2 regions of the Paraburkholderia sp. JHI2823 genome follow, and region 2 is predicted to be linked to the other one. Evidence: riboswitches for the same ligand, from Rfam matches in the RefSeq annotation. Region 2 holds a riboswitch; the other holds the start of a gene.
What was found. Region 2 has a riboswitch for glycine ahead of gcvT (glycine cleavage system aminomethyltransferase GcvT). Riboswitches for the same ligand answer to the same signal wherever they lie in the genome.

Region 1 (15,578 bases), on a different contig from region 2:
CAACTGCGGCTTGCGCGCGAGCGCGGCGTCGAGATCGAACTCGGCAAGCAGGCGGCCGCGATATTCAATGCGCGCCGGCGGGATGACCTCGATCCCTTCGAGCAGCGCGAGCGTCTCCTTGCGCCCGTGGGTTTCGACGATCCCCACGACGACGTCGGCACCTTCGTCCTTGCGGCGCCGTGCAGCCTGCAGCATCGCAAACGTCTTGCCGACACCGGCCGATGCGCCAAAGAAGATCTTGAGCCGCCCTCGCTGGCTCTTCTCCTCGTCGCGCTGCAGCCGGTCCAGCAGTTCGTCGGGATCGGGCCGGTTCATCGCACGTCTCCTTGCGAGTCATCCCTTTGGAGTCGTCCCTTAGTCCTGCTGTCGGGGCACGCGCGTTGGCTATGTACCGCCGCGCAGGCAGACACTCAATGCATCGGCTTGATCTCGTCCAGCGCGAGGTTCAGCCTCAGCACGTTCACGCGCGGCTCACCGAATAGGCCGAGCTGCCGTCCGGAGGTGTGCTGCGCGATCAGTCCGTCGACCTGGTCGAGCGTAAGCCCACGGGCTTGCGCCACGCGCGCGGCCTGATACGCCGCCGCAGCCGGTGTGATCTCGGGGTCGAGCCCGCTGCCTGACGAAGTCACCAAATCGACCGGAACAGGCGTCGTGTTCGACGGATCCGCGTCATGCAGCGCAGCAATGCGCCCCTTCACTTCGTCGGCGAGCGCGGGATTCGTGGGGCCGAGGTTCGAGCCGCCGGAGTTCTGTGCGTTGTAAGGATTCGGCGTCGTGGCCGAGACGCGGCCCCAGAAATAGTACGGTGCATCGAACTGCTGCCCGATCAGCGCGGAGCCGACCGGCTTGCCGTTCTTCTCGATCAGGCTGCCGTTGGCCTGACGCGGGAACACGGCCTGGGAGACCGCCGTCACCACGACCGGATAAACGCCGCCCGTGATTACCGTCAGCAGCAAAAACAACACCAGCACGGGACGCAGATAATTGTTCATGATTCAGACCCACCCAAATGCGGTAAGCACGACATCGATCAGCTTGATGAACGGAAATGGCAGCAGAATCCCGCCAAGCCCATAGATCAGCAGATTGCGGCGCAAGACGGCTGCGGCGCCGAGCGCACGGTAACGGACACCCTTGAGCGCGAGCGGGATGAGCGCGACGATGATGAGCGCGTTGAAAATGACCGCCGAGAGGATGGCAGACGACGGGGACGTCAGGTGCATCACGTCCAGCACGCGCAGGTTCGGATAAGTCGAAGCGAACGCCGCCGGAATGATCGCGAAGTACTTCGCGACATCGTTCGCAATCGAGAATGTCGTGAGCGAGCCGCGTGTCATCAGCATCTGCTTGCCGATCTCGACGATCTCGATCAGCTTTGTCGGGTTCGAATCGAGGTCGACCATGTTGCCTGCTTCCTTGGCCGCCTGTGTGCCGCTGTTCATCGCCACGGCGACGTCGGCCTGTGCGAGCGCAGGCGCATCGTTGGTGCCATCACCTGTCATTGCGACGAGACGCCCTGCGCCCTGATGTTCGCGGATCATCTTGAGCTTGGCTTCCGGCGTCGCTTCGGCAAGGAAGTCGTCGACGCCGGCCTCGGCGGCAATGGCTGCAGCGGTGAGCCGGTTGTCACCGGTGATCATGACCGTGCGGATGCCCATCTTGCGCAGTTCGGCAAATCGCTCCTTGATGCCGCCCTTGACGATATCCTTGAGCTCGATCACGCCGAGGACGCGCGCCGGGCCGCTGCCGGTACTGCCGTGGGCGCCCGGCTTCTCGGCCACGACCAGCGGCGTGCTGCCGCGTCTCGCAACATCGGTCACAGCCGTGTTGACTTCGCCAGGATAGCGGCCGCCGCTGGCCTCGACATACTGCTTCACAGCTTCGGACGCGCCCTTGCGGATTTCACGTTCCGGCAGGTCGACGCCGCTCATCCGCGTCTGCGCAGTGAAGCCAAGGAACGTGGCGTGCAGCGCGCCCATGTCGCGCTCCCGGATATTGAAGCGCTGCTTGGCAAGCACAGTGATGCTGCGGCCTTCCGGAGTTTCGTCGGCAAGCGACGCCAGTTGCGCCGCGTCCGCCAGGTCCTGCTCCGAAACGCCAGGAGCCGGTATGAAGGCGGCCGCCTGCCGGTTGCCCAACGTGATGGTGCCCGTCTTGTCCAGCAGCAGCACGTCGACGTCACCCGCGGCCTCAACGGCGCGCCCCGACGTCGCAATCACGTTCGCCTGCATCATGCGGCTCATGCCCGCTACGCCGATTGCAGAAAGCAGCCCGCCGATGGTGGTGGGAATCAGGCAGACCAGCAGGGCAACGAGTGCCGTAATGGTCACGACGTGGCCTGCCTGCGCGGCTGCCACGGAGAAAATCGAGAACGGCAGCAGGGTCGCCGTCGCGAACAGCAACACGAGCGTGAGCGCCACCAGCAGGATCGTCAGCGCGATCTCATTCGGTGTTTTCTGACGCTTCGCCCCTTCGACCATCGCGATCATCCGGTCGAGAAATGCCTCTCCGGGATTCACCGAAACCCGTACGACGATCCAGTCCGACAGCACGCGGGTGCCTCCCGTCACCGATGAAAAGTCGCCGCCCGATTCGCGGATCACCGGCGCGGATTCACCCGTAATGGCCGACTCGTCAACGGACGCAACGCCCTCAATGACCTCGCCGTCAGCAGGAATGGTGTCCCCCGTCTCAACCAGCACCACATCGCCTTTCCTCAGATCGGTGGAGGCCATGACCGTGACGGGCGATTTCGGATGCGGGTCGCTGAGCTTTTTCGCCGTCACGTTGTGCTTAGCGCTGCGCAGCGACGCTGCCTGCGCCTTGGAGCGGCCCTCGGCAAGCGCTTCCGCAAAGTTGGCGAAGAGCACGGTGAACCACAGCCACAACGCAATGGCGAGGATGAAGCCCGCCGGCGCCTCGGCCTGACCGGCGAGCGCGGCAAACCAGAGTATCGTCGTCAGGATGCTGCCGACGTATACGCAAAACATCACGGGATTGCGCAACTGCGTACGCGGTTTGAGCTTTATGAAGGACTCGGCGATTGCGGGCTTGACGAGCACGGGGTCGAACATCGAGCGCGCAGCCGTGCGTGCCTGACCAAGATTGTCCGGGCGATGGGCAGGCGGTTGAGTGAGCGTAGTCATGCTTTCCTCGTACTCAGTGAGCTGCAATCATCGACAGATGCTCGGCAACGGGCCCCAGTGCAAGCGCAGGCACGAACGTCAGCGCGCCGATCAGAAGCACGGCCCCGAGCAGCAGCACGACGAACAGCGGACCGTGCGTCGGTAAGGTCCCTTCTGTCACGGCAATGCGCTTCTTTTGGGCGAGCGAGCCCGCGACGGCAAGCACCGCGACGACCGGCACGAAGCGGCCAAGCCACATGGCGATAGCCAGCAGCACGTTATAGAACGGCGTATTGACGGAAAGCCCGGCAAACGCGCTGCCGTTATTGTTAGCGGCCGAGGTAAACGCGTAGAGAATCTGGGAGAATCCGTGCGGGCCGGGATTGGAGATACCCGCGGTACCCAGCGGTGACAGCACCCCGATCGACGCGCCGACGAGCACGATCATTGGCATGACGAGGACCGCGATCGACACCATCTTCATTTCGTACGATTCGATCTTCTTGCCGACATATTCAGGTGTGCGACCGATCATCAAACCGGCGATGAACACGGCGAGAAGTGCGAATACCAGCATCCCGTAAAGCCCGGATCCCACGCCGCCATAGACGACCTCGCCCAGCTGCATCATCAGGATCGGTACGAAACCGCCCATTGGCGTGAGCGAATCGTGCATGTTGTTGACCGCGCCGCACGATGCTGACGTCGTGGCGACCGTGAAGATGCCCGAGTCGGCAATACCGAACCGGACTTCCTTGCCTTCCATGTTGCCGCCGGTCTGCAACGGCGACCTGGTCTGGTCGACGCGCAACGAGGTGAACAACGGATTGCCCGCCTGCTCGGATGAGATCTCACCCCAGCATCCGATCGCGAATGCGATGGTCATGGCCGCAAGCACGGCATAGCCTTGCCGTTTGTCGCCGACCATGCGGCCAAAAACGATGCACAGCGCCGCGCCAATGCACAACATGGCGATCATCTGGATGAAATTCGCCAACGGCGTCGGGTTCTCGAAGGGATGCGCGGAGTTGCCATTGAAAAAGCCGCCACCGTTGGTGCCGAGCATCTTGATCGCTTCCTGGGAGGCCAGCGGCCCCATCGCAATCGTCTGCTTGTCCGCCTTCATGTCCTGCATCACGGGGTTGCCCTTTGCATCCTTGAGCGGGTTGCCCTGTGCGTCGGTCTTTGGCACCTGGTACGTCGTGACCTGGAGCGTCGGTACGTCCACGTATGCCCTGAAGTTCTGGATCGCCCCCTGACTCACGAACACCAGCGCAAGGACGAACGCGATCGGCATGAGGATGTACAGCGTGCAGCGCGTCAGGTCGACCCAGAAATTGCCGATCGTCTTTGTCGTGTGGCGCGCAAACCCTCGTATGAGCGCAACGGCCACGGCAATGCCAGTAGCAGCGGAAAGGAAGTTCTGAACCGCGAGCGCCGTCATCTGCGTGAGATAGCTCACCGTCATTTCCGGCGTGTAGTTTTGCCAGTTCGTGTTGGTGGTGAAACTCACTGCCGTATTGAATGCGGCATCGGGCGTCATGGGGCCGAAGCCTTGCGGATTCGCGGGCAGCCATTGCTGCAGGCGCAGGAATCCATACACCGCCAATGCGCCCAGCGCGTTGAACAGCAGGACCGCGAACGCGTAGTGCTTCCACGACATTTCTGCGTCGGGATCCACCCCAGCAAGCCGATAGAGGAGATGCTCGACCGGCCGTCCGATCTTGCGGACGACGACAGATGTGCCATCGAACACCGAGGTCATGTAGTGACCAAGCGGAATGGCGATGGCAGTCAGGACAACGATGAAAAGTACGACATGGAGTACGTTGTAGGTATTCATTCGAGTTCCTCCGCGCGCAGTAGCGCGTACACGAGGTACACGAGCAGGAGAAGCGTCGCCGCGGCGGCGAGCCAGATCATCCACGCGGTCATGGCCGGCCTCCCGGTGCACGCCCGTAGAGTTTCTCGCAACCGACGACAAGCGCGGCACTGAGCCCGAGGAAAGCGACAATGCCGACGATGTAGATCAGGTCCATTTCTTTTCCCCTGGCTGATCGGAAACGATGACGCGAAGTCAGACCTTTGTAATGGTCATGAAAAGACTAGGCAACCGGGAATAAAAAAGCTGTAAATATTGAATATATGGGAAGGGTGGCCAACGATAGGAACCTGCGCGGCAGGTGCGTGGCAAGGGGCGAATTGCGTAAGCTGTTTAATTCATCGGCTTTGGCTCTCTCTCTATGGCGGAAGAGCCTGAATGACCTTTGCGTGTGATGTACGCGACCAGCGACAGTGGGACGGAACTGGTGCAAAATCCGCGCACGGATGGCTGCGATTTGCAGTGGTTTTAAACGACCCAAGCTTGGTTAACATGTCGAACCCAACTAACGCCAGCGTCGAACCGGCTGACCAGCGCGGAAAGAACACAAGTCCTCCCCATGCGCCGCCGTCCGCCCACGCAGCCACCGCTATGGCATCGCTCGCACTCGCCGCGCTCGGCATCGTCTTCGGCGACCTGGGCACGAGTCCTCTCTACGCATTGCAGGAAGCGTTCAATGGTGCGCGTGGCGTGGCCGCGACGCCGGAAAACGTGGTGGGAATCGTTTCCCTCTTCCTGTGGTCGCTGATCCTCATGGTGAGCGTCAAGTACGTTCTCGTTCTGATGCAGGCCGACAACCACGGCGAAGGCGGATTGCTGGCACTGCTCGCATTGCTGGTGGGAGAGCGTACCGGACGAGAGACACGGCGGGCTGCGCTGCGTTGGGTGTTCCTCGCGATGTTCGGTACGGCGATGCTGTATGGCGACGGCGTCATCACGCCGGCGATCTCCGTGCTCAGCGCGGTGGAAGGGATCGAGATCGCGACACCGGCCTTCTCGCACTATGTCGTGCCGATCACGGTGGTGATCCTCGTCGCGCTCTTCGCCGTTCAGCCCCTCGGGTCGGGCAAGGTCGGGGTGGCATTCGGTCCGGTACTAGCCATCTGGTTTGTCGTGATCTTCGTCCTCGGCGTTGCATCCATTGCGGAAGCGCCCGGCATTCTTGCAGCGTTCAACCCCATCAACGGTGCCATCTTCTTCATGCACAACGGTTTCCGGGGCTTTCTCGCGCTGGGAGCCGTGGTGCTGTGCCTGACCGGCGGCGAGGCGCTGTACGCCGACATGGGGCACTTTGGCGCCAGACCCATACGTCTGGCCTGGTACGGGTTGGCACTGCCCGCGCTGACTGCCAGCTATCTCGGACAGGGCGCGCTTCTGTTGCGCAATCCCGGCGCAGCATCGCGGCCCTTCTATACGACCGTCCCCACGTGGGGACTGTATCCCATGGTGGTCCTGGCAACGCTCGCGACCATCGTCGCGGCGCAGGCACTGATTTCCGCAGTCTTTTCTCTCACGCGACAGGCGGCACAACTCGGCCTTTCGCCTCGCGTGACGGTCAGGCACACGTCGTCGAGCACGGCCGGACAGATCTACCTGCTCGGTCTGAACTGGCTGCTCATGGCCGGGACCATTGGCGTGGTACTGCTCTTCCGCTCCTCGGACAGTCTTGCGGCGGCGTTTGGCATTGCGGTGTCGACCACCATGGCGATCACGACCATGCTTTTCGCGGCATTCGCGCACGTGCGGTGGAAGTGGCCTGTGTGGCGCGTCGGACTCGTCGCCGGGGTTTTCATGGTGGTGGACGCAGCGTTTGTCGCGGCCAATGCGTTGAAGTTTGCGGACGGCGGCTGGCTACCTCTCGCGATCGGCGGCCTCACGTTTCTGGTATCGACAGCCTGGCTGGTCGGGCTACGGGCGATGCGCCGCTCACGGGGTGATTCGGGCTTGCCGCTCGACGTCTTTATCGCAAGTCTCGCGAGAGACACGCCATACCGCGTTACGGGCACAGCCGTGTTTCTGATGGCCGCCGGTGACTCGGTGCCCACCACACTGCTGCACCACCTGAAGCACAATCAGGTGCTCCACCGGCAGGTGATTCTGCTGACCTTGCTGACCGAGGAGATACCACGCGTATCGCAGGAGGACCGGTTCGATGTGCAGTGCTTCGATCAGGGCTTCATTCGCATTGTGGGGCGCTACGGTTATCTGGAGTCGCTCGACGTGCCGGACCTACTTGAACAAGCCTTGCAGAAAGCCGGACGAGAGGCGTACGACGCGATGACCACCTCGTTTTACCTCGGGCGCGAGTCGCTCACGGTATCAAGGAAGCTGAATCCCGGCCGCCGTTTGCTGTTGAGTCTCTTTATTCTGCTGCGCAAAAATGAACTGGACGCGACCAACCACCTGAAGGTGCCGCCTAACCGTGTAGTCGAGATGGGGGCGCGGCTTGACCTCGAGTGAGGGAGGCGTGTGCGATACGATCGCCGCGGGCGGTGGCAAGCGCAGTCTAACCGGCGCCCATCTGGCTTTCGGTCGCGAAAGTGCGTCACGCGCACAAGCCGTGGCGGCTGACAATAGAGCTAGCCAGGTCTCGTACGCTACCGCCGCTGATCGCGCAAATATCTGAGTGGCCGGTGTGACGTCCTGAACGGACATCGAGACTACACAAGCTTGAATGACCGAAGGGGGGCGCAAGTACGCATCCGCTGAGAGTTAGACCCGAAATTCGTGGTCGTGGAGGTTTGAATGACGGGACTGCGCCTGAAGCTGCCTCACGAGGGGCGACACCTGAGCGTCAGCAATGGCCGAATTCCGTGCGTAGCTTCTTCGTCGGGATCCGGAGTATTGCGGGCGTTCCAATGGCAGGTTTCCTCGCTTGCTGATCTGCAGCTTCGGGTTGGCAAGCGACTGCCCGTGCTGTTTGTGTGCGCAAGTCGGAAGCGACAGCGACTCATGGGCGCTTGACGAGCCTTTCAAACGTCGCTCAGCACAATTGACCGTGAAAAATACCGCTTGCAGGCCGATTATCTTGCCGCTATCTTTGCACTGTTCGATGAGCTGCAGCGGGAGAGACCGTCACTGCGAAAGCGTGTGACGGCGCCGACGGAGCAACCGCCCCGGAAACTCTCAGGCAAAAGGACCCCTGCGGCGAGAACATCTGGAGAGCGGCGCGAACGCGCCCACCGAAGGAGATTCCTGCCCGCCGGATCGAGCGCGCGGCAGGAAGAAACTCTCAGGTCCATGGACAGATGGGGCACTGGTGTCGGAAACGACAGTGCTCAATCTAATCGGGACCATGTCATGTCACGAATCGCCATCATTGGCGCCGGAATTACCGGCGTCACGACCGCTTACGCCCTTGCAAAACGTGGTTTTCGCGTTGCGGTGTTCGAACGCCATCGTTATAGCGCGATGGAGACCTCCTTCGCGAATGGCGGCCAGCTGTCCGCGAGCAACGCCGAAGTCTGGAACAGCGCCGCCACGGTCCTCAAAGGCCTGCGCTGGATGCTCACGCGTGACGCGCCGCTGCTCGTGAATCCGCTGCCAGGTTGGCACAAATACACGTGGATGGCCGAGTTCCTGCGGCAGATCCCAAACTATCGCGCGAACACGCTCGAGACGGTGCGCCTCGCGATTGCGGCCCGTGAGCACCTGTTCGACACGGCGCGCAAGGAAGGGATCGAGTTCGACCTGGAGCAGCGCGGCATCCTGCACATCTACAAGGACCGCAAGAGCTTCGACACGGCCTCGAAGGTCAACGCCATCCTGAACGAAGGCGGACTCGATCGCCGGCCCGTGACGGCAGCCGAGATCCGGCAGATCGAACCGGCACTGGAGGGCGCTTTTTTCGGCGGCTTCTTCACGCCATCCGATTCCACCGGCGACATCCACAAGTTCACGCGCGGCCTTGCGAACGCGTGCGTGCGGCTCGGCGTCGAGTTCCATTACGACACGCAGATCGATGCAATCCGGCGCGGTTCGGACGGCGCTTTCACGCTCTCCACGCTGGAACAAGGTAATTCGCATGACGAAGCGTTCGACCGAATCGTCGTCTGCGCGGGCGTGAACAGCCGTGCATTCGCGTCGATGTTGGGCGACCACGTGAACGTTTATCCGGTAAAAGGCTATTCGATCACCGTATGTCTCGACGACGAGATCAGCCAGCGCGCCGCGCCGTGGGTCAGCCTGCTCGACGAGAGCGCCAAGATCGTCACGAGTCGGCTGGGCGCCGACCGGTTCCGCGTGGCCGGAACGGCCGAGATCAACGGCTTCAACCGCGACATCCGCGCGGATCGCGTCGCGCCGCTCGTCGAGTGGACCCGAAGCCTGTTCCCGCAGATCAACACCTCGCGCGTGATTCCGTGGGCGGGCCTACGGCCGATGTTGCCGAGCATGCTGCCGAAGGTCGGCAGGGGACGCATGCCGGGCGTGTTCTACAACACGGGGCACGGGCACCTCGGCTGGACTTTGTCGGCGGCAACGGCGGAGAACGTCGCCGCGCTGATCGAGGGCGCCGCCGGCAGTTCACGGGGAGTGCGCCTCGCGGTGTCCTGAGAGCAGCCTGCGGCGCAATGGCCGCCCGCATGCCCACGGCGTGCGAGCGCCATTTCATGCGTCTTCGCGGTTGCCGGACATGCCGCGCCGCCTTTACCTGCGGCGTGCAGGCTTCGTTTCGTCCTCGTGTTTGCCCGGTCGCTCGCTCAGCCAGACTTCATGCAGATCGACCATGAACGCCTGCAGGATCGAAGGCACAGCGGAAGCCCGGCGCGTCACTGCGCAGAACGGCGACTGCATGCCAAATTGCCCGGGGCCGATTCGCCGCATTTCGTCGCGCTCGACCCAACGTGTTGCGTAGTGGTTAGGCAGGAATCCGATATACGCGCCGGAAAGGATCAAGATCGCCTGCGCCTCGACGTTGTCGACGGTCGCCGCGGCTTTGCTCGCGCTGAGCATCTTCAGATCGTGCTGCTGCAGGTAGCCGCGCGCGGCGATGCGGCTCGCGGCGATCGCTTCGGTCTGGTCGCCGCCTTCCCGTGCGCTCGCAAAGAGCGGGTTCCCCCTGCCGCAATAGAGACCGTCGGGCTCGAGATAGAGCTCGGTGTAGTTCAGGCCTGGCACGTGTATCGGGAAATGCCCGATCGCGACATGCAGCCTGCCGTCCAGCACCCGCTCCTCGAGTTCCGCTGGCATGCCGATATAGACGTCGACGTGCACGTCGTCACCGCGCGAGACGAACTTCTGCAACGCCTGCGGCAGCGGCGAAGCGGTATCCGTCACCGTGTTGTCGATGATGCCGAGGTAGAGCCTTCCCGCGATATGTTGCTTTAACGCGTCCGTTTCCATGCAGAACGCCTCCACGGCGACCTGCAGGCGCTGGGCTGCCTCATAGGTCGCGAGTCCGTGCTCGGTGAGACGGAAGCCGCCGCGGCCGCGCTCGCACAGCTTGAGGCCGAGACGCGTTTCGAGCGTGGTCATCTGCTCGCTGATGGTCGACTGGCTGACGTTCAGGGTCGCCTGGGCCGCGGAGAAGCCGCCGCATCGCACGACATGCATGAAAACCCTGATTAGCTTGAGATCCACGTCCTGCAGTTGAATCATTGCCTGCGTTCCCCCTGATCGCTTGCTTCGGAAATTCCGATATGAACATCTGATCCCTGGGATTTCTGTTCAAAAAGATTGCGCACATAGTGTCTCAAAACGGCGGCCCGACAAAAACCGGGTCGTACACCGATCCTTGGCTGGATGACCTGGCCATTCACACACGGAGACACTCATGCCGGGCAACACGTACGAAACCGGGCGGCTCGACTTACCGTTCGTGGGACATTGCACGTTCGCGAAATCACCGGTCTGCCTCGACTGGGACCGTATCGATGCCGACGTGGCGATCCTTGGCGCGCCGAACGATATGGGTACGCAATGGCGTTCGGGCGCGCGCTTCGGGCCGCGCAGCATCCGCGAGGCGTCCACGCTGTTCTCGTTCGGCCACTCGGGCGTGTACGATCACGAAGACGACGCGCTCTATCTGACGCGCGACCAAGTGCGCATGGTCGACGTGGGGGACGCCGACATCGTCCATACCGACATGGCCGCGAGCAATGCCAACATCGAAAGCGCGGTGCGCAAGATTCTCGCGAACGGCGCGATGCCTGTGACGCTGGGCGGCGATCATTCGATTCACGCGCCCGTGATCCAGGCGTTCGAGGGACGCGGTCCGATCCACATCGTGCACTTCGACGCGCATCTGGATTTCGTCGACGAGCGGCATGGCGTGCGCTACGGGCACGGCAATCCGCTGCGGCGTGCCTCGGAAATGCAGCACATCAGCGGCATGACGCAACTCGGCATCCGTAACGTTTCGTCGTCGAACCGCAGCGATTACGACGCCGCGCGCGCAGCGGGCTCCGACATTCTCTCCGTGCGCGACGTGCGCCGGCTCGGGGCGGAGGGCGTGCTGGCGCGGATTCCTGAAGGCCGGGCCTACTACATCACGATCGACATCGACGGCTTCGATCCGTCCATCGCACCGGGCACGGGAACGCCGAGCCATGGCGGCTTCACCTACTACGAAGTGCTCGAAATCATCCAGGGACTCGCGCGCCGCAGCCACGGCAACGTCGTGGGCATGGACCTCGTGGAGGTGGCTCCCGCATACGACCCGGCAGGCACTACGCCGATTCTCGCGGCACAGCTGCTGCTGAATTCCATCGGCTTCATCTTTCACGCACGCAGCGAGCATCGGCGCTGAGGCATCGACACCGGCAACGGCACGCAAACCCAAATGCGCGGTGCGCTCACACGACGCCGCGCCAGATCAGGAGACAACCTTGCAATCCATCGTTAGCAATTATCTGGAGCGCTTCGGTGTGCGCGAAGAGACCCGGCGCTTTCTCGAGCAGCCCCAGCGCATGTTCATCGACGGCGCCTTCGTGCCGGGCGGCGCGGGCGAGGTGCTCGACGTGGTCGAGCCCTCCACGGAGGGCGTCATCACGCAGATTCCGCTCGCCACCAGAGGCGACCTCGATCGTGCAGTCGCGGCGGCGCGCGCGCAGTTCGACGGAGGTGCCTGGCGGCGTCTGAAGCCGCTCGAACGCGAGCGCCTGCTGCACCGTCTCGCCGACCTGATCGAAACTCACGCGGACGAGCTCGCCGAGATCGAGTCGATCGACGTCGGCAAGTCGGTGGCGAATGCGCGCGACGTGGATGTCCAGGGAACCGTCGATACCTTCCGCTATTTCGCGGGCTGGGCCTCCAAGCTGCACGGGCGCACCGTCGAGCCCTCGCTGCCCGGCAACTACCTTGCCTATACGCGCAAGGAGCCGGTGGGTGTGATCGGCATCATCGTGCCGTGGAATTTCCCGCTGCAGACGATGGCGTGGAAGCTGGCCGCGGCGCTCGCCGTAGGCTGCACGGCCGTGATCAAGCCCGCGGAGCTGACCTCGCTCTCGACGCTGCGCTTCGCACAGCTCTTGCAGGAGGCCGGCATACCGGACGGCGTGGTGAATGTCGTAACCGGGCTCGGCAACGTGATCGGCGCCGCGATGGCGCGGCATCCTGGCATCGACAAGGTGACGTTCACGGGCTCCACGGCGGTGGGCCGAGACGTTGGCAGCGCGGCCGTCGAAGGCATCAAGCGCGTCACGCTGGAGCTGGGCGGCAAGTCGCCGGTGCTCGTGCTCGACGACGCGGACATCGAGGCTGCCGCGCGTGCGGTCGCAAACGGCATGTTCTTCAACGCCGGGCAGGTGTGCGACGCGGGCAGCCGCGTCTACGTGCAGCGCAACGTCCACGAGCACTTCCTCGCTGCGCTGATCGACTACACCCGCACGCTCAAGATCGCGCCGGGCCTCGATCGCAACTGCTTCGTCGGTCCGCTCGTTTCGGCGCAGCAGAAGGCGCGCGTGACGTCCTATGTCGAGGCAGGCCGCCGTGAAGGCGCGGAGCTGGTGTACGGAGGGCGCAATGTGGAAGGAACGGGCTATTTCGTTCAACCAACGATCTTCGCGCATTGCCGCCCGACCATGCGCATCGTCAAGGAGGAAATTTTTGGGCCTGTGCTCGTGAGCGCGCCGTTCGACGAGCTTGGCGAGGCTGTGGCGCTCGCTAACGACACACCCTATGGTCTCGCTGCCGCGATCTATTCGCGCGACCTGAACCGCGTGCACACACTGGTGCCGCAGCTGCGTGCCGGCAGTGTCTATGTGAATGCGCATGGCACGATCGATCCGGCGATGCCGTTCGGCGGCGTCAAGGAATCCGGCTTCGGCAAGGACCTCGGCGCCGAGCAGTTCGACTCCCTGATGGAGACGAAAGCCGTCTGGATCACACTGAACGACGCGTAACGCAGCGCCGGTGATCAGTCGTTGGCACGCGGCGGGGCGGCCCGGTCTCACGGGCCGCATCCCGGGCGTTCCGACCTAACGCAGCATCGTCCATTACGACATGGGGCACACGATGGAAGCAAACGACAGAGTCGCAGCACCAATCGCCGCCGCAGGCGAGCACGGCGCGATCGAGGGGCATTCGATCGACTTCATTCCGGAAAGCGAGCGGACGGACCGGCTATCGCGTCAGGGGCCGTTCTGGTTTCTCGGCAACTTCACGTTCTTCACGATGACCATTGGTTTCGTTGGGCCGAGCGTAGGTCTGAACGCGCTCTGGACCACCGTCGCCGGCACGCTGGGCATCATGTTCGGCACGTTGTTCATGGCGTTTCATGGCTCCCAGGGCCCGCATCTGGGCCTGCCGCAGATGATCCAGTCGCGCGCGCAGTTCGGCTATCGCGGCGTAGTGCTCGTGCTGCTCGCCACGCTGTTCGTGTTTGCGGGCTTCAACATCGTCAACCTCGTGCTGATGATGCAGGGCCTGAAGGCACTGTTCGGCTGGGACCCGCTCAAGGTGGCCCTGACTGTCACCGTACCCGCCGCAGTCCTCGCAATTCTCGGACACGACTGGATGCATCGCAGCTTCAAGTGGGCGCTGTATCTCTCACTGCCGCTCTATGGCATCGTCACCCTTGCTGTGCTGCTGCACTGGGTGCCCGATCTCCCGTTGCCGGCGGCTGCGCCCGGCATGCCGGCCCCCGCGCCGCTTGGCTTTAACTGGACGGGGTTCATCACGCAGTTTGCAGCCGCGGCGAGCTACAACATCGCCTACGCCCCTTATGTGTCCGACTATTCGCGCTATCTGCCGAAGAACACGCCGAGCGGCCGGCTGATTGCCGCCGTCTTCCTCGGGGCGTCGCTCTCGGGCGCCTGGATGATCGCAGTGGGCGGCTGGCTCGGAGACCACCTGCACGCCACCGACGTGCTCGTGGCGCTCAACCAGGTGGGCAGCGACCTGTCGCCTCGCCTCGGGAGCGTGGTGGTGGCGGTCACGATCGTGGCGTTCCTGCCGGTGATTGCAATGAACATCTACAGCGCCAAGCTCACGGCAATCACAGGCCTCGATTCGTTCAGGAAGATCGAGCCCACCGCCCGCGTGCGCGTTCTGGCGATCCTCTTCGTCGTGCTGCTCCAGCTTGGCGTCGCGCTCAGCATCTATACGTCCGGCAAGGGGCTCTCGGTCCTGAACATCTATCTCGTCGTGATGCTCTATTTCCTCGTGCCCTGGACCGCCGTGAACCTCACCGACTACTTCTTCGTGCGCAAGGGCCGCTACGCCATTCCGCACTTTTTCCTGCCGCACAAGAACATCTACGGCACATGGGGCGCGCGTGGCCTGATGTCGTATGCGATAGGGTTTGCCGCGATGATCCCGTTCTTCTGCATCTTCGACGGCTCCAGCGAAGTCTATGTCGGCCCGTTTGCGCGGGCGATGGGCAGCGTGGACCTCGCGTGGCTGGTTGGGCTGTTCGTCTCGGCCATTGTGTATTACCTGTTGAGCCGCTCGCTCGATCTTCGCCGCGAGGACGCGCTCATCACGCAAATCGAAAAGGCCATGCCTCAGTACACCACGGGCGACCAGCGCTTCTAGGCGCACTATCGTACGGATTACGAATCAAGGATTGATCATGGAAAGCGGGCAATACGACTACATCATCGTTGGCGCAGGATCGGCAGGCTGCGTGCTGGCCAACCGGCTCACCGAGGATCCATCGGTCAGCGTGCTGGTGCTCGAGTACGGCGGCAGCGATCGCAGCATCATCATCCAGATGCCGAGCGCATTCTCGATGCCGATGAACACGCGCAAATTCAACTGGAAATATCAGACCGCGCCGGAGCCGCATCTGAACGGACGCCAGCTGCATTGCCCGCGCGGCAAGGTGCTCGGCGGTTCGTCGTCGATCAACGGGCTCGTCTACGTCCGCGGCCACGCTTACGACTTCGACGAATGGGAGGAGCTGGGCGCGCGCGGCTGGGGCTACCGCAACTGCCTGCCGTACTTCCGCCGCGCGGAAACGTACAAATTCGGTGGCGACCAGTATCGCGGATCGAACGGCCCGCTCTCCACGAACAACGGCAACAACATGAAGAACCCGCTGTACGGCGCATGGATCGATGCGGGCGTGCAGGCCGGCTATATTCACACCGACGACTGCAACGGCCACATGCAGGAAGGGTTCGGCGCGA
Region 2 (15,578 bases):
ACCACAGCTTCTTTTCGAACAGCTTCGGGTTGTTCGCAATGACGTTGTTCGCCGCCGTGAGAATCCGCACGGTCGAGCGGTAGTTTTGCTCGAGCTTGATGACGTGCAGCTTCGGGTAGTCCTTGCCGAGCTGCGCGAGATTCTCGATCGTGGCCCCGCGCCAGCCGTAGATCGCCTGGTCGTCGTCGCCCACGGCCGTGAACGCGGCGCGTGGGCCCGCCAGCAGCTTGAGCAGTTCGTACTGGCAGGTATTGGTGTCCTGGTACTCGTCGATCAGCAGATAGCGCAGCTTGTTCTGCCAGCGCTCGCGCACCGGCTCGTTTTTCGCGAACAGCTCGGTCGGCAGGCGGATCAGGTCGTCGAAATCGACGGCCTGGTAGGCGTGCAGCGTCGCTACGTAGTTGCGATAGACGATGGCGGCCTGGTGCTCGTCCTCATTCGACGCGCTCGCGAGCGCCTGCTCCGGCATCACGAGGCCGTTCTTCCAGAGCGAGATGATCGACTGGATCTTGCGGATGAAACCCTTGTCGGTCGAACCCACCTGCTCCTGGATCATGGCGAAGCAGTCGTCCGAGTCCATGATCGAGAACTGGGGCTTGAGCCCCAGGTGCTCGGCTTCCTGGCGCAGGATCTGCACGCCCAGCGAGTGGAACGTGCAGACCGTCAGCTGGTTGGTCGGCACCTTGCGGCCTTCCTTGCCGGGCGTCGTGAGCGTCTTGCCTTCGAGCAGCTTGCCCACGCGCTCGCGCATTTCGGCGGCGGCCTTGTTGGTGAACGTGACGGCCGCGATATGGCGCGGCTCGAAGCCTTTCGCTTCGATGAGGTGCGCGATTTTTTGCGTGATGACGCGCGTCTTGCCGCTGCCCGCGCCGGCGAGCACGAGACAGGGACCGTCGAGATAGCGCACCGCTTCGCTTTGGGCGGGATTCAGGCCTGCGGACATCGTTGCTGGATTGGAAAAACGGGTGGTACGGCTGGGACGCGTGCGGATTTTCGTGGCGCTGCGGCGTCGGCTGAGAACGCCGACGCCCGGCAATCCGCACGGCGCGAGGCATGCGGACATCTCGCCCTCGCGCGGGAGGTGCGATGTTAACACGGCGCGGCGCTGCGCCGATGTCGCCCCCGATCTTCACGCGCCTCGCGGCCCTCGCCTCACCCCGCTCCCGCGGGCGCGCCGTGCCACAATAACGCCCTTCCGTCACCCGCGGCCGTGGCTCGCGCCGCGCCGCTCATTCAGCGGGGCCCTCCGGTTCCGTCGCTGAAAAAGAGGAAGCGCCAAATGACTGCAACGCAGACTGCACCGCTGCAAATCGGCCTGATGGGCTACGGCTTCGCCGGCCAGACCTTCCATGCCCCGGTGATCGCCCATAGCGGCGCCGCGCAGCTTGCCGCCATCGCGACGAGCCAGGGCGAGCGCGCCCAGGCCGACTACCCGGACGCAGCGATCGTCCCCGACCTCGACGCCCTGCTCTCGATCGACGCGATCGAGTGCGTCGTGATCGCCACGCCCAACGACACGCACTACGACCTCGCACGCCGCACGCTCGAGCGCGGCAAACATGTGCTCGTCGACAAGCCGGTCACGCTCACGGCCGAAGAAGCGCGCACGCTGGCGGCCATCGCGAAGCAGCGCGGCCTCGTTTTCGCGCCGTTCCACAACCGCCGCTGGGACGGCGATTTCCTCACCGTGCGCGAACTGATCGCGGGCGGCCAGCTCGGGCGCGTCACGCACTACGAATCGCACTTCGACCGCTTCCGCCCGCAAGTGAAGCAGCGCTGGCGCGAGGATGCCACGCGCGGCGGCGGCCTGCTCTACGACCTCGGGCCGCATCTGATCGACCAGACGCTCGCGCTCTTCGGCGCGCCCGAATCGATCACCGCCTTCGTCCACACGCGCCGGGACAACGCGAGCGCGCCGGATTACGCGCACCTCGTGCTGCGCTATGCGCACCACGACGCCGTGCTGCACGCCAGCGCGCTCGCCGCGTATGCGCCGCGCTTCGCGATTCACGGCACACGCGGCAGCTATCTGAAGAAGGGCCTCGACACCCAGGAGGATCAGCTCAAGGACGGGCTGCGCCCGGGGCAGCCGGGGTTCGGCGCGGGCAACGAGGCGGGCCGGCTGCACGTGCTGCGCGACGACGGCCAGGAAGCCGATCTCGAGGTGCCCAACGCGGCCGGCAACTACGCGGATCTGTACCGCGCACTCGCCGCTGCGATTCGCGAGGGCAAGGCGTTCCCGGTGAGCCCTCAGGACGCCATCGACGTCATGGCGCTCATCGAGCTTGCGATGCAAAGCGCGCAAGAAGGCCGCACGCTGGCGTTCGTGCGCGAGTCCTGAGCGTCGCCGCGCGGGTCGAGGCGCCGCCCGGCTCGCGTTCGGTTCGCCGCCAACCGAACCGCCCCCGTTTTTCGCCGCCGCCGCGCAGGTCGCACCGCCGATCCGCGCGAGCCAATGCCCGCAAAGCTTCCAGCGGTTTCGCCGCGCCGCGCGCCGAATTTTTCCGCATTGACACAGCCCCGACGCGTCGCGCACAATCGCTGCGCGCGCCGGGAGAGCGCGCCGTTTGCCTTCACTAGTGCAACCGGCGCCGCCGAAGGGGCAACCCACAAACTCTCAGGCAAAAGGACCGTGCGCGCCGGACCGCTGCTTCGCCGCTTCTGCGCTTTCTGCGCGAAGCCAACGAAGCAGCAGAAGGTCCGCAACTCTGGAGAGCGGCAGTAGAACGGGCGGTGGCGCAAAACTAACCGCCCCGCGTTCAGGCTGCCCACCGAAGGGGCGCGCGCCGCAATAAAGGGCGCAATCTCTCAGGTACCGAGGACAGAGGGGCCATGCAAGAATCGACCACGGGCATCGTGCCTGCGGCGCTTCCTGCATGGCCTTTTTCGTTTTCGCGCGATTTTTCGCGACTGCCCGAGGCCCCATGACCGAACTCAAACGCACCCCGCTGAACGACACTCACCGCGCGCTCAACGCCCGCATGGTCGATTTCGGCGGCTGGGACATGCCCGTCAACTACGGCTCGCAGATCGACGAGCATCGCGCCGTGCGCACCGACGCGGGCATGTTCGACGTCTCGCACATGTGCGTCGTCGAGTTTTCGGGCCCGAAGGCACGCGAATTCTTCTCGCGCGCGCTCGCCAACAACGTCGCGAAACTCATCACGCCGGGCAAGGCGCTCTACTCCTGCATGCTGAACCCCGAAGGCGGCGTGATCGACGACCTGATTGTCTACTACTTCGCCGACGACCAGTTCCGCACCGTCGTGAACGCGGGCACGGCCGAAAAAGACATCGCCTGGTTCGAAAAGCTCAATGCCGAAGGCGGCTTCGGCCTCGCCATCACGCCGCGCCGCGATCTCGCGATCGTCGCCGTGCAGGGCCCCAACGCGCGCGAAAAGGTCTGGCAGGTCGCGCCCTCCTCGCGCAGCGCCACGGAAGTTCTCAAACCCTTCAACGCCGCGAAGATCGAGGCGACGCCGTTCGGCGAGCTGATGATCGCGCGCACCGGCTACACCGGCGAAGACGGCTTCGAAGTCGTGCTGCCCGCCACCGCCGTGTGCGAGTTCTGGGACGCCCTCCAGCGCCAGGGCGTGAAGCCCTGCGGCCTCGGCGCGCGCGACACGCTGCGCCTCGAAGCGGGCATGAACCTCTACGGCCAGGACATGGACGACGGCGTCTCGCCGCTCGACGCGGGCCTCGCCTGGACCGTCGACATGAAAGAGCCGCGCGATTTCGTCGGCCGCCCGGCGCTGGAGGCGAACGGCTCGCGCATGGCCTTCGTCGGCCTGATCCTGCAGAAGGAAAACGGCAAGGCGGGCGGCGTGCTGCGCGCGCACCAGAAGGTGCTCACGCCGCACGGCGAGGGCGAGATCACGAGCGGCACGTTCTCGCCGACCATGCAGGAATCCATCGCCTTCGCGCGCGTGCCGAAGGGCGTGCAGCCGGGCGACGTCGTGCAGGTGCAGATCCGTGACAAGGCCCTTCCCGCAAGCGTGGTAAAACTGCCGTTCGTGCGCAACGGCAAGGTGCTCGTCGCCTGATCCGCAAGGATTTAAGCCGCGCACGCCCTCCCCTTTTTCAAGCAACAAGCGAACCAAAATTCGCCGAACCACGCACTGGAGCAACCCATGAGCATCCCGGCCGATCTGAAATACACCGAATCGCACGAGTGGATCCGCACCGAAGCCGACGGCACGCTGACCGTCGGCATTACCGACCATGCGCAGGAAGCGCTGGGCGACATCGTCTTCCTCGAGCTGCCTGACGCGGGCCGCGCGGTCGCCGCCGGCGACGCCGTCGCCGTGATCGAGTCGGTCAAGGCCGCCTCGGACATCTACGCGCCGGTCGCAGGCGAGATCATCGAGTCGAATACGTCGCTCGTCGATACGCCCGACCAGGTCAACGGTGCGCCGTACGAATCGTGGCTCTTCAAGATCAAGCCCGCCGCCGACGCCAAGCTCGATGCGCTGATCGACGCCGCAGCCTACGAAAAGGCCATCGGCGCTTAACTCCCGTAACCGCAACGGCGCGGCGGCGCGCTCGCCACGCGCACCGCCCGCGCCCGCAGGAACCCCCATGAAGCTCGAACACCCGGATCGTCTGATGAACTCCCCGCTCTCGCTTGCTGCGCTCGAAGCGCACGACGCTTTCGCCGCCCGCCACATCGGCCCTGACACGGCCGACCAGCAGGCGATGCTAGACGCGCTCGGCTTCGCCTCGCGCGCCGCGCTGATCGATGCGGTGATTCCGGCGAAGATCCGCCGCAAGGAGACGCTCCCGCTCGGGCCGTTCTCGCAGCCGCGCTCGGAAGCCGAGGCGCTCGCCGCCCTGCGCGCGCTCGCGGACAAGAACCAGGTGTTCCGCTCGTACATCGGGCAGGGCTACTACGACACGCACACGCCAGCCGTCATCCTGCGCAACGTGCTCGAAAACCCGGCGTGGTACACCGCGTACACGCCCTACCAGCCGGAAATCTCGCAGGGCCGCCTCGAAGCCCTCCTGAACTTCCAGCAGATGATCACCGACCTCACGGGCCTCGCGATCTCGAACGCCTCGCTGCTCGACGAAGCCACCGCCGCCGCCGAAGCCATGACGCTCGTGCAGCGCGTGTGCAAGTCGAAGTCGAACGTGTTCTTCGTCGCCGACGACGTGCTGGCGCAGACGATCGAGGTCGTCAAGACGCGCGCGAAGCCGATCGGCATCGAGGTGAAGGTCGGTCCCGCCGCTGAGGCCCCCAGTGCAGGCGCCTTTGGCGTGCTGCTGCAATATCCGGGCGTGAACGGCGACGTGCGCGACTACCGCGCGCTCGCGCAAGCCGTGCATGCAGCCGGCGGCTCGGTGATCGCCGCCGCCGACCTGCTCGCCCTCACCGTGCTCACGCCCCCGGGCGAATGGGGCGCAGATGTGGCCGTGGGCAATTCGCAGCGTTTCGGCGTGCCGATGGGCTTCGGCGGCCCACACGCCGCGTATCTCGCGGTGAAGGACGAATTCAAGCGCCAGATGCCGGGGCGCCTCGTCGGCGTGACCGTCGATGCGCAAGGCAACCCGGCGCTGCGCCTCGCGCTGCAAACTCGCGAACAGCACATCCGCCGCGAGAAGGCCACCTCGAACGTCTGCACGGCGCAGGCGCTGCTCGCGATCATGGCGAGCATGTACGCCGTCTATCACGGCCCGCAAGGCCTCAAGCGCATCGCGCAGCGCGTGAACCGCGTCGCCGCGATCCTCGCCGCCGGTGCGAAGCAGTTGGGCTACACGCTCGTCAACGAGTCGTTCTTCGACACGCTCACGTTCGAAGCCGGCCCGCGCACCCAGGCGCTGCACGACGCCGCCCTCGCGCGCGGCATGAACCTGCGCCACGTGAGCGAGACGCGCGTGGGCGTGTCCGTCGACGAAACCACGACGCGCGCCGATCTCGCCGATCTGCTCGCCGTGTTCGCGCAAGGCGCCTTCGCGGAGGAAGCGCCCTCGGTCGACAAGCTCGACGCCGAACTCGCCGCGAGCGCCACGGCAACGTTCCCGGCCGCGCTCGTGCGCGAAAGCGCATACCTCACGCATCCGGTCTTCAACCGTCATCATTCGGAAACGGAAATGCTGCGCTACCTGCGCAGCCTCTCCGACAAGGATCTCGCGCTCGACCGCTCGATGATCCCGCTCGGCTCGTGCACGATGAAGCTGAACGCGACCTCGGAAATGCTGCCGGTCACGTGGCCCGAGTTCGGCCGCATCCACCCGTTCGCGCCCGCCGAGCAGACCGTCGGCTACCGTGAGATGGTCGACCAGCTCGAGCAGATGCTCGTGGCCGCGACCGGTTACGCCGCCGTCTCGCTGCAGCCCAACGCGGGCTCCCAGGGCGAGTACGCAGGCCTGCTCATCATCCATGCGTACCATGCCTCGCGCGGCGAAGGCGATCGCAACGTCTGCCTGATCCCCGCTTCGGCGCACGGCACGAACCCCGCGTCGGCGCAAATGGCCGGCATGCAGGTCGTGGTCGTGGCGTGCGACGCACAAGGCAACATCGACCTCGCCGACCTCAAGGCCAAGGCCGAACAACACGCGGCGAAGCTCGCGGCGATCATGATCACGTACCCGTCCACGCACGGCGTGTTCGAAGAGAACGTCCGCGAAGTCTGCGAGATCGTGCACGCGCACGGCGGCCAGGTTTATGTCGACGGCGCGAACATGAACGCGATGGTCGGCCTCGCGGCCCCGGGCCAGTTCGGCGGCGACGTCTCGCACCTGAACCTGCACAAGACCTTCTGCATTCCGCACGGCGGCGGCGGCCCGGGCGTCGGTCCCGTTGCCGTGGGCGCGCACCTCGCGCAGTTCCTGCCGAACCAGCTTTCGTCGGGCTACAAGCGCGACGATCACGGCATCGGCGCGGTGAGCGCGGCGCCTTACGGCTCGGCCTCGATCCTGCCGATCTCGTGGATGTACATCGCGATGATGGGCGCGGCCAACCTCACCGCCGCGACCGAAAACGCGATCCTCAATGCGAACTACGTGGCGAAGAAGCTCGCGCCGCACTATCCGGTGCTCTATAGCGGCCCGGGCGGGCTCGTCGCGCACGAATGCATTCTCGATCTGCGCCCCATCAAGGATGCAAGTGGCATCACCGTGGACGACGTCGCCAAGCGCCTGATGGACTACGGTTTCCACGCGCCCACCATGAGCTTCCCGGTGCCGGGCACGCTGATGGTCGAGCCGACCGAGTCGGAGTCGAAGGAGGAGCTGGACCGCTTCGTCGACGCGATGGTTGCAATCCGTGAGGAAATCCGCGCCGTGGAAGAAGGCCGCGCGGACAAGGAGGACAACCCGCTGCGCCACGCGCCGCACACGGCCGCCGTCGTGGTCGCCGACGACTGGAAGCACGCCTACTCGCGCGAGCAGGCCGCCTACCCGGTCGCGTCGCTCGTCGCGCGCAAGTACTGGCCGCCGGTCGGCCGCGCCGACAACGCTTATGGCGACCGCAACCTGTTCTGCTCGTGCGTGCCAATGGCCGAATACGCGGATCAGGACAACCAGGCCGCCGGCGAATAAGCCACGCGAGGCCGCTGCGTGATCTTCCGGCTCACGCAGCGGCGGTCTTCCCCCTCACATTTGCCGCCGCAAACCGCTAACATCACACACCTGTCAGCCTTGAATCAGGGAGTCGCGCATGGCGCGGAAGGTGGGAATGGATTCACTGCGGGATTCACTGCGGGAATCACTTCGGGATGCACTGCGGGTCTCGACGCGCAACGCGATCTGCCAGCCCGCGCGAACCACGACCCGGCAGGCGCGCGGCCTCGCGCGTCGCGGCCCGCAGCGCCTCGCGGCCGCACTGGCGCTCGCCTGCGCCGCCTTCGGCGGCACGGCCCATGCGGCCATGAACTTCTGCGCGGCTCCCGCGCTGCAATCGAGCGAACGGACCAACGCCGACCCGGGCGTGAAGGCACTCGTGGCCGAGGTACTCGCGCATGTCAACGACGTGCCGCATCCGCCGGCGCGCCTGCATACCGAGGGCACGCTGCCGCACGAGGGCATCTACGACCAGAGCGTCGAGGCCGCGAAGGAGCTCGACCTCATGCGCAACGCGGCGCTCGCGTGGCGCGCGACGAGCGACGAGCGCTTCCTGAAGCTCGTGGACCGGTTTCTCTTTGCATGGGTCACCACCTACAAACCCAGCTTCAATCCCATCGACGAAACGCGCTTCGAGGGGCTGATCCTCGCCTACGACATGACCGCGAGCGCGCTGCCCGTGAAAACTCGCAACGCGACGATGCAATTCCTGAACAGCTTCGCGAACGGCTATATCGCGCAGATCGACGCGCAGCCGCGCCCGCTCAAGGGCAATTTCGCGAACAACTGGCAGAGCCATCGGGTCAAACTGGTAGCGATGATCGCGTTCACGCTCGACAACCGGAAGATGATCGCGACGGCGCAGCGGCTCTTCGTGGAGCATATCGGCGACAACGTGGCCCCCGACGGCTCCACGCTCGACTTCACCGAACGCGACGCGCTGCACTACGTGACCTACGATCTGCAGCCGCTCGTGACCGCCGCGCTCGCCGCACGGCGCCACAACCGCAACTGGCTGACCGAGCGCGCGGCCAACGGCGCCACGCTCGCCGCCGCGCTCGACTGGCTCACGCCTTTCGCGCTCGGCCAGAAAACGCACGAGGAATTCGTGCACTCGAACGTGCCGTTCGACGCGACGCGGCGCGAAGCGGGCCTGCCCGGCTACACCGGGGAGTGGGACCCGAAAAACGCCGCGGAACTCTTTCACCTGGCGGCGCGGCTCGACGGCCGCTTTGCACGAGTCGCCCTGCAACTCGCGCCCACGCCGCCCGCGTGGCTCGCCGTCTGTCTGCCGTTGCCGGCGCGCTAAACGCGCCCGAGGGTGGCGGCGGCGGCACGCAAACAACGATGCCGCGATAGCGCCGCATCCTTACCAACCAACGTCAGACAAGCAGGAGCAGCACCCATGGCAGTAAGCGTTTTCGATCTGTTCAAAGTCGGCATCGGGCCTTCCAGCTCCCACACGGTCGGGCCCATGCGCGCGGCATTGATGTTCGCCGAAGGACTCGAGCGCGACGGACTGCTCGCGAGCACCGCCGCCGTGAAAGTCGAGCTGTACGGCTCGCTCGGCGCCACCGGCAAGGGCCACGGCACCGACCGCGGCGTCATGCTCGGCCTGATGGGCGATGCGCCCGACACCGTCGATCCCGACACCATCAACGAGCGCCTCGAAGCCGTGCGCAGCTCGCGCCAGCTCGCGCTACTCGGGCGCCACCCCATTGCGTTCGTGCCGAAGGAGCACGTGGCGTTCTATCGCCAGGCGCTGCCCGAGCACCCCAACGGCATGAAGCTGCGCGCGCTGGCCGCCGGCGGCGAAACCCTGCGCGAAAGCACCTATCTCTCGGTGGGCGGCGGCTTCGTCGTCACGGCCGGCGCGCCGAACACCAAGGTGCTCGCCGCCGCGCAGCAACTGCCACATCCGTTCCACACGGGCGCGGAAATGCTCGCGCAGTGCGCCGCGACGGGCAAGAGCATCGCCCAGATGATGCTCGAGAACGAGCGCGTCTGGCACAGCGACGAGCAGATTCGCTCCGGTCTCCTGCGCATCTGGGACGTGATGCAGTCGTGCGTCTCGCGTGGTTGCGGCATCAACAATCCCGACGCCGACGGCACCTTGCCCGGCCCGTTCGCCGTGAAGCGCCGCGCGTCGCAGCTCTATCGCGCGCTCACCGGCAACCCCGAGCGCGCGCTGCAGGACCCGCTCTCGATGATCGACTGGATCAACCTCTATGCGATCGCCGTGAACGAGGAGAATGCCGCAGGCGGGCGCGTCGTGACCGCGCCGACCAACGGCGCGGCCGGCATCATCCCCGCCGTGCTCCACTACTACGTGCGCTTCACGCCCGGCGCGAACGAGCAAGGTGTGATCGACTTCCTGCTCACCGCCGCCGCCATCGGCATTCTCTATAAGCTCAACGCGTCGATTTCCGGCGCGGAAGTGGGCTGCCAGGGCGAAGTGGGCGTGGCCTGCTCGATGGCCGCGGGCGCGCTCGCCGCCGTGCTGGGCGGCACGCCCCAGCAGGTCGAGAACGCCGCCGAAATCGGCATGGAGCACAACCTCGGCCTCACCTGCGACCCCGTGGGCGGCATGGTGCAGATTCCCTGCATCGAGCGCAACGCCATGGCCTCGGTGAAGGCCGTGAACGCCGCGCGCATGGCGCTGCGCGGCGACGGCGCGCACTATGTTTCGCTCGACTCCGTCATCAAGACGATGCGCGAGACTGGCGCCGACATGAAGACGAAGTACAAGGAGACCTCGCGCGGCGGCCTCGCGGTGAATATCGTGGAGTGCTGATCGTTTGATGCGGTGTCGCCTTGCCCGACGCGTTGCCCGAAGTATCCGGACGGACTCACGTAACGATTGAAGGAGACTTGAACGCCATGCAGCAGCCGAACGATTCCGCCACCACCACCGGGGCTCGCCTCCTCGTCGATACGCTCGTTGCCAATGGCGTCGAGCGCGTTTTCTGCGTACCCGGCGAGAGCTATCTCGCTGTGCTCGATTCGTTGTCCGACGAAACCGCGCGCATCGAGACCGTGGTCTGCCGTCACGAAGCGGCCGCGGCGAACATGGCGGAGGCGATCGGCAAACTCACGGGCAAGCCCGGCATCGCGCTCGTCACGCGCGGGCCGGGCGCCACCCACGCGTCGATCGGCGTGCACACGGCGTTCCAGGACTCCACGCCGATGATCCTGCTGATCGGCCAGGTCGCGCGCGACCAGACGGACCGCGAGGCGTTCCAGGAGATCGACTATCGCCGCATGTTCGGCCAGATGGCGAAGTGGGTCGCGCAGATCGACGATGCGCGCCGCGTGCCGGAGTACATGAGCCACGCGTTCCACGTCGCAATGTCGGGCCGGCCGGGTCCGGTCGTGCTCGCGCTGCCCGAGGACATGCTGAGCGGCGCGATTCCCGCAGCCGAAGCGCAGCCCATCGCCCCACCCGCGCAGCGTGTGCAGGCCTCGCCTTCCACGGCCCAGATGGCGCGGCTGCGCGAACTGCTCGCGGGCGCGAAGAAGCCGTTCGTGATCGCGGGCGGAAACGGCTGGAACACCCAGGCCTGCGCGGACTTTCAGCGCTTCGTCGAAAACTGGCAGTTGCCCGTGGGTCTCGCGTTCCGCTTTCAGGACACGCTCAACAACGACCACCCGAACTACGCGGGCGACGTGGGCCTCGGCGTGAATCCCGCGTTGGCCAAACGCATTCGCGAAGCCGATGTGCTGCTCGCGCTCGGGCCGCGTCTGGGCGAAGCCACGACGGGCGGCTACACGCTCCTGGACATCCCCAAAACGAAACAGACGCTCATTCACGTGCACCAGGGCGCGGAAGAACTGGGGCGCGTATATGCGGCCGACCTGCCCATCGTCTCCGGTCTCGCGGAAATCGCGGCGCTGCTCGCCGGGCTTCCCGCACCCGCTCAACCTGCGTGGGCCGGGAGCGCCGCGCAGGCGCACGAGGCGTGGCAGGCATGGCGCAAGCCGCTGCCGATGCCCGGCGACGTGCAACTGGGCGAAGTGATGGAGCAACTGCGCGCCCGTTTGCCCGACGACGCGATCGTCACGAACGGCGCGGGCAACTACGCGACCTGGCTGCACCGGCACTTCGCATACCGCCACTTCCGCTCGCAACTCGCGCCCACGAGCGGCGCGATGGGCTACGGCGTGCCCGCCGCGATCGCCGCGAAGTCGCTCTATCCGTCGCGCACCGTGGTCGCGCTCGCGGGCGACGGCTGTTTCATGATGGCCTCATCGGAACTCGCGACGGCGATGCAGTACGGCCTCAATGTCGTTTTTATCGTCGTGAACAACGCGCACTACGGCACGATCCGCATGCACCAGGAGCGCCACTATCCGAACCGCGTGCACGGCACACAGCTCACGAATCCCGACTTCGCGGCGTTTGCGCAGTCGTTCGGCGCGCACGGCGAAGTCGTCACCGCCACGGCACAGTTCGCGCCTGCGCTGGAGCGCGCGCTCACGGCTGGAAAGCCGGCGCTGATCGAGATTCGCGTGACGAAGGAAGCGAGCACGCCCGCGGCGACGCTCGAACAGGTTCGTGAAGCGGGCCGGAAGATGCGCGGAGCGTGACTGAAGAGGAATCCTGAAGAAGCTCACCTTTGGCCCTGTGGGCGATGGCAAGCGTGCAAACAAACAAAAAGCCCCGCAGGCTCGACACCCGCGGGGCTTTTCTACTCGTTGCAGCGTCAGGCGCTTACTTGCCGCCCACGCTCTGCAGCGTCGTCCACTTGCCGTCGACGACCTTGTACAGCGTGATGCCGCCGTTCTTCAGGTCGCCGCGCGTGTCGTACGCGAGGTCCGACGTCGTGACAGCCGGCATGCTGGTCTTCGCGAGGAACGGCAGATACTTCGCCGGATCCGTCGAGTTGGCCTTCTTCATTGCCGTGAACATCGCCATCGCGCCGTCATAGGCGTACGGCGAGTACGTCTGCACGTCTTCGCCGAAACGCTTCTTGTACTTCTCGACGTAGTCCTTGCCACCCGGCATCTGGTCGAGCGGCAGGCCTGCGAGCGAAGCCACCGTGCCGTTCGCCGCGTCACCGGCGATCTGCAGGAAAGTCGGCGTGTGCACCATTTCGCCGCCCATCAGCGGAGCCTTGATGCCCAGCGACTTCATCTGCTTGACCATCGGCGCGGCCTGCGAATCGGCGCCGCCGAAGTAGACGAGGTCGGGGTTCATCGCCTTCGCCTTCGTCAGGACCGACTTGAAGTCGACGGCCTTGTCGTTGGTGTACTCGCGATCGATGATGTTGCCGCCGGCCGCCTTGGCTGCCTTCGAGAACTCGTCGGCGAGACCCTGGCCATAGGCCGTGCGGTCGTCGATCACGACGATCTTCTTCATGCCGAGGTTCTTCACCGCGAACGTGCCTGCCACCGAACCTTGCTGCGTGTCCGAGGTCATCATGCGGAACGTCGTCTTGAAGCCTTGCTGCGTGTACTCAGGCGCGGTCGCCATGGCGATCTGCGGGATGCCCGCGTTCGCGTAGATGCGCGAAGCCGGAATCGTCGTGCCCGAGTTGAAGTGACCGAGCATGCCCTTGATGCCGTCGTCGACGAGCTTCTGCGCGACCGTCGTGCCCGTGCGGGGGTCGGCCTGGTCGTCGGCCGAGTCGAGCACGAAGCGCACCGGCTTGCCGCCGATCACGGGCTTCGTCGCGTTGATGTCCTCGACGGCGAGCGTGATGCCGTTCTGGAAATCCTTGCCGTAGTGCGCCTGCGCGCCCGTCATCGGGCCGGCGAAACCCACCTTCACTTCTTCGACTTGCTGTGCGTGCGCAGTCCCCACCAGCGACACGGCCGCAACGAGCGTTGCACCTGCCAGCTGCTTCATCGTGTGTTGCATTGCTTCTCCTTGGTACCAGGTATCAAACGAGCGGCTTCGGATTGAATGAGCCTTGCCGCTTCCTTGTCTTGAGACGACCGACAGTATGGCTGCTGCTTAGCCGATCGTCATCAAATTCGCGTTACCGCCTGCTGCGGCCGTATTCACGCTGACCGAACGTTCCGCGAGCAGACGTTCGAGCGCGTAATCCTCATCGCCGTTGGCGAGCGCGTGCGCCGCCACTCCCTGGACCGAAACGATCGGGCCGGGACGTTTTGCCACGTCCTTCACGAGCGCGAGCAGCTCGTCGCTGTCGCCTTCGAAGAGGACGGCGTCGAAGTCGGCGTCCGCCGTCTTCCTGATCGCCACGTGCGCCTTCAGTGGCGCCGGGAGCGCGTTCACCAGCGCCTCGCCCGCCGCGCCCTGGAACAGCGCGCGGTTGCCCGTTGCGAGCGCAACGGCCAGTTGCGCGCGTGCGCCGGTTGCCGTCGAGGGCACGCACAGCACCGTGCCGCGCGCCGAAAGCGTGTACGTGTTGCGCTCGCCCGTCGGGCCCGGCAGAACGGCCGTGGCGCCCGCGAGCACGTATTCGAGGTAGCCTTCGCAGCGTGCCGCGAGTGCGGGCTGGCGCTCGGCAATGAGCCAGTCGCGCAGCGTCGTGAGCGCCGATTGTGCCGACTGCGGTGCGCTCTCACCTTGCGGTACGTCGACCACGAGTGCATCGGCGAGCGACTTCGGCAGGCCGGCCGGACGCTTCGCGAGCAGGCGCGAGAGATACAGCGCGCCACCGGCCTTCGGACCCGTGCCCGAAAGCCCTTCGCCGCCGAACGGCTGCACGCCCACCACCGCGCCGATCACGTTGCGGTTCACGTAGATGTTGCCCACGTGCGCGCGGCCGACCACATGCGCGATCGTTTCGTCGATGCGTGTGTGAATGCCGAGCGTGAGGCCATAGCCCGTCGCGCGGATCTGTTCGAGCAGGCGGTCGAGCTGGCTGCGGCGATAACGCACCACGTGCAGCACCGGGCCGAACACTTCGCGCTTGAGTTCGTCGAGGCTGTCGAGCTCGATGAGCGTCGGCGGCACGAACGTGCCTTGCGCGCAGCTCTCGGGCATCGGCATCTGCTGGACCGTGCGTCCCTTTTCACGCATGGCGGCGACGTGCGCATCGATGCCGCGCTTCGCGTCGACGTCGATCACAGGGCCGACGTCGGTCGAGAGGCGGTCGGGGTTGCCCACCGCGAGTTCCTTCATCGCGCCCGTGAGCATCTCGAGCGTGCGGTCGGCCACGTCGTCCTGCAGGCACAGCACCCGCAGCGCCGAGCAGCGCTGGCCCGCCGAATCGAACGCGCTTTGCAGCACGTCGGCCACCACCTGCTCTGCGAGCGCCGACGAATCGACGATCATCGCGTTCTGGCCGCCGGTTTCGGCGATCAGCGGAATCGGGCGGCCTTCGGAGTCGAGGCGCTCGGAAAGCGTCTTGTTGATGAGGCGCGCGACTTCGGTCGAGCCCGTGAACATGACGGCGCGCGTGCGCGCATCGGCGACCAGCGCCGCACCCACGGTTTCGCCGTTGCCCGGCAGCAATTGCACCGCGCCCGCCGGCACGCCGGCATCGCGCAGAATGCGCACCGCTTGCGCGGCGATCAGCGGCGTTTGTTCAGCGGGCTTCGCGAGCACCGTATTGCCCGCGGCGAGGGCGGCGGCCACCTGGCCCATGAAGATCGCGAGCGGGAAGTTCCACGGGCTGATACACACCACGGGACCGAGCGGGCGATGCGTGTCGTTCGAGAACTCCTGGCGAATCTGCGTGGAGTAGTAGCGCAGAAAATCGATCGCTTCGCGAATCTCGGCCACCGCGTTCGGCAGCGACTTGCCCGCTTCGCGCACGATCAGGCCCATGAGCGTGTGCATCTGCGCTTCGAGCAGGTCGGCGGCGCGTGCGAGGCAGTCGGCGCGCGCTTCGACGGGCGTTGCCTGCCAGATCGGCGCGGCGGCCACGGCGTGCGAGAGCGCGGCGCTCACGTGCTCGCTCGTTGCCTCCACAACGGTGCCGACGAGATCGCGATGATCGGCCGGATTGCGCACGTCGCGCGCGACGCCCGCGATGATTTCGTCGCCTTCGAGCATCGGCGCGGCGCGCCACGGATGATGCGCGCTCGCGAGCAGCGCCGACGAA

Region 1: linked by a shared signal. The riboswitch ahead of VSR34_RS22210 (D-amino acid dehydrogenase) and the one ahead of gcvT (glycine cleavage system aminomethyltransferase GcvT) in region 2 are both predicted to bind glycine.

The regions. Positions count from the first base shown of each region.
Region 1 is NZ_JAYMRY010000021.1:102,643-118,220, reverse strand. Features, by position in the region: gene VSR34_RS22240 (sensor histidine kinase KdpD) at 1-315, opposite strand, end outside; gene kdpC (potassium-transporting ATPase subunit KdpC) at 411-992, opposite strand; gene kdpB (potassium-transporting ATPase subunit KdpB) at 996-3,146, opposite strand; gene kdpA (potassium-transporting ATPase subunit KdpA) at 3,160-4,968, opposite strand; gene VSR34_RS22220 (potassium-transporting ATPase subunit F) at 4,965-5,060, opposite strand; gene VSR34_RS22215 (KUP/HAK/KT family potassium transporter) at 5,386-7,467, shown strand; glycine riboswitch at 8,061-8,159, shown strand; gene VSR34_RS22210 (D-amino acid dehydrogenase) at 8,308-9,561, shown strand; gene VSR34_RS22205 (LysR family transcriptional regulator) at 9,655-10,605, opposite strand; gene speB (agmatinase) at 10,781-11,755, shown strand; gene VSR34_RS22195 (aldehyde dehydrogenase family protein) at 11,835-13,349, shown strand; gene VSR34_RS22190 (cytosine permease) at 13,462-14,982, shown strand; gene betA (choline dehydrogenase) at 15,020-15,578, shown strand, end outside.
Region 2 is NZ_JAYMRY010000008.1:4,175-19,752, forward strand. Features, by position in the region: gene VSR34_RS11370 (UvrD-helicase domain-containing protein) at 1-943, opposite strand, end outside; gene VSR34_RS11375 (oxidoreductase) at 1,280-2,341, shown strand; glycine riboswitch at 2,542-2,642, shown strand; glycine riboswitch at 2,699-2,835, shown strand; gene gcvT (glycine cleavage system aminomethyltransferase GcvT) at 2,925-4,043, shown strand; gene gcvH (glycine cleavage system protein GcvH) at 4,131-4,511, shown strand; gene gcvP (aminomethyl-transferring glycine dehydrogenase) at 4,579-7,539, shown strand; gene VSR34_RS11395 (alginate lyase family protein) at 7,868-8,869, shown strand; gene VSR34_RS11400 (L-serine ammonia-lyase) at 8,966-10,354, shown strand; gene VSR34_RS11405 (thiamine pyrophosphate-binding protein) at 10,441-12,147, shown strand; gene VSR34_RS11410 (branched-chain amino acid ABC transporter substrate-binding protein) at 12,272-13,420, opposite strand; gene putA (trifunctional transcriptional regulator/proline dehydrogenase/L-glutamate gamma-semialdehyde dehydrogenase) at 13,517-15,578, opposite strand, start outside.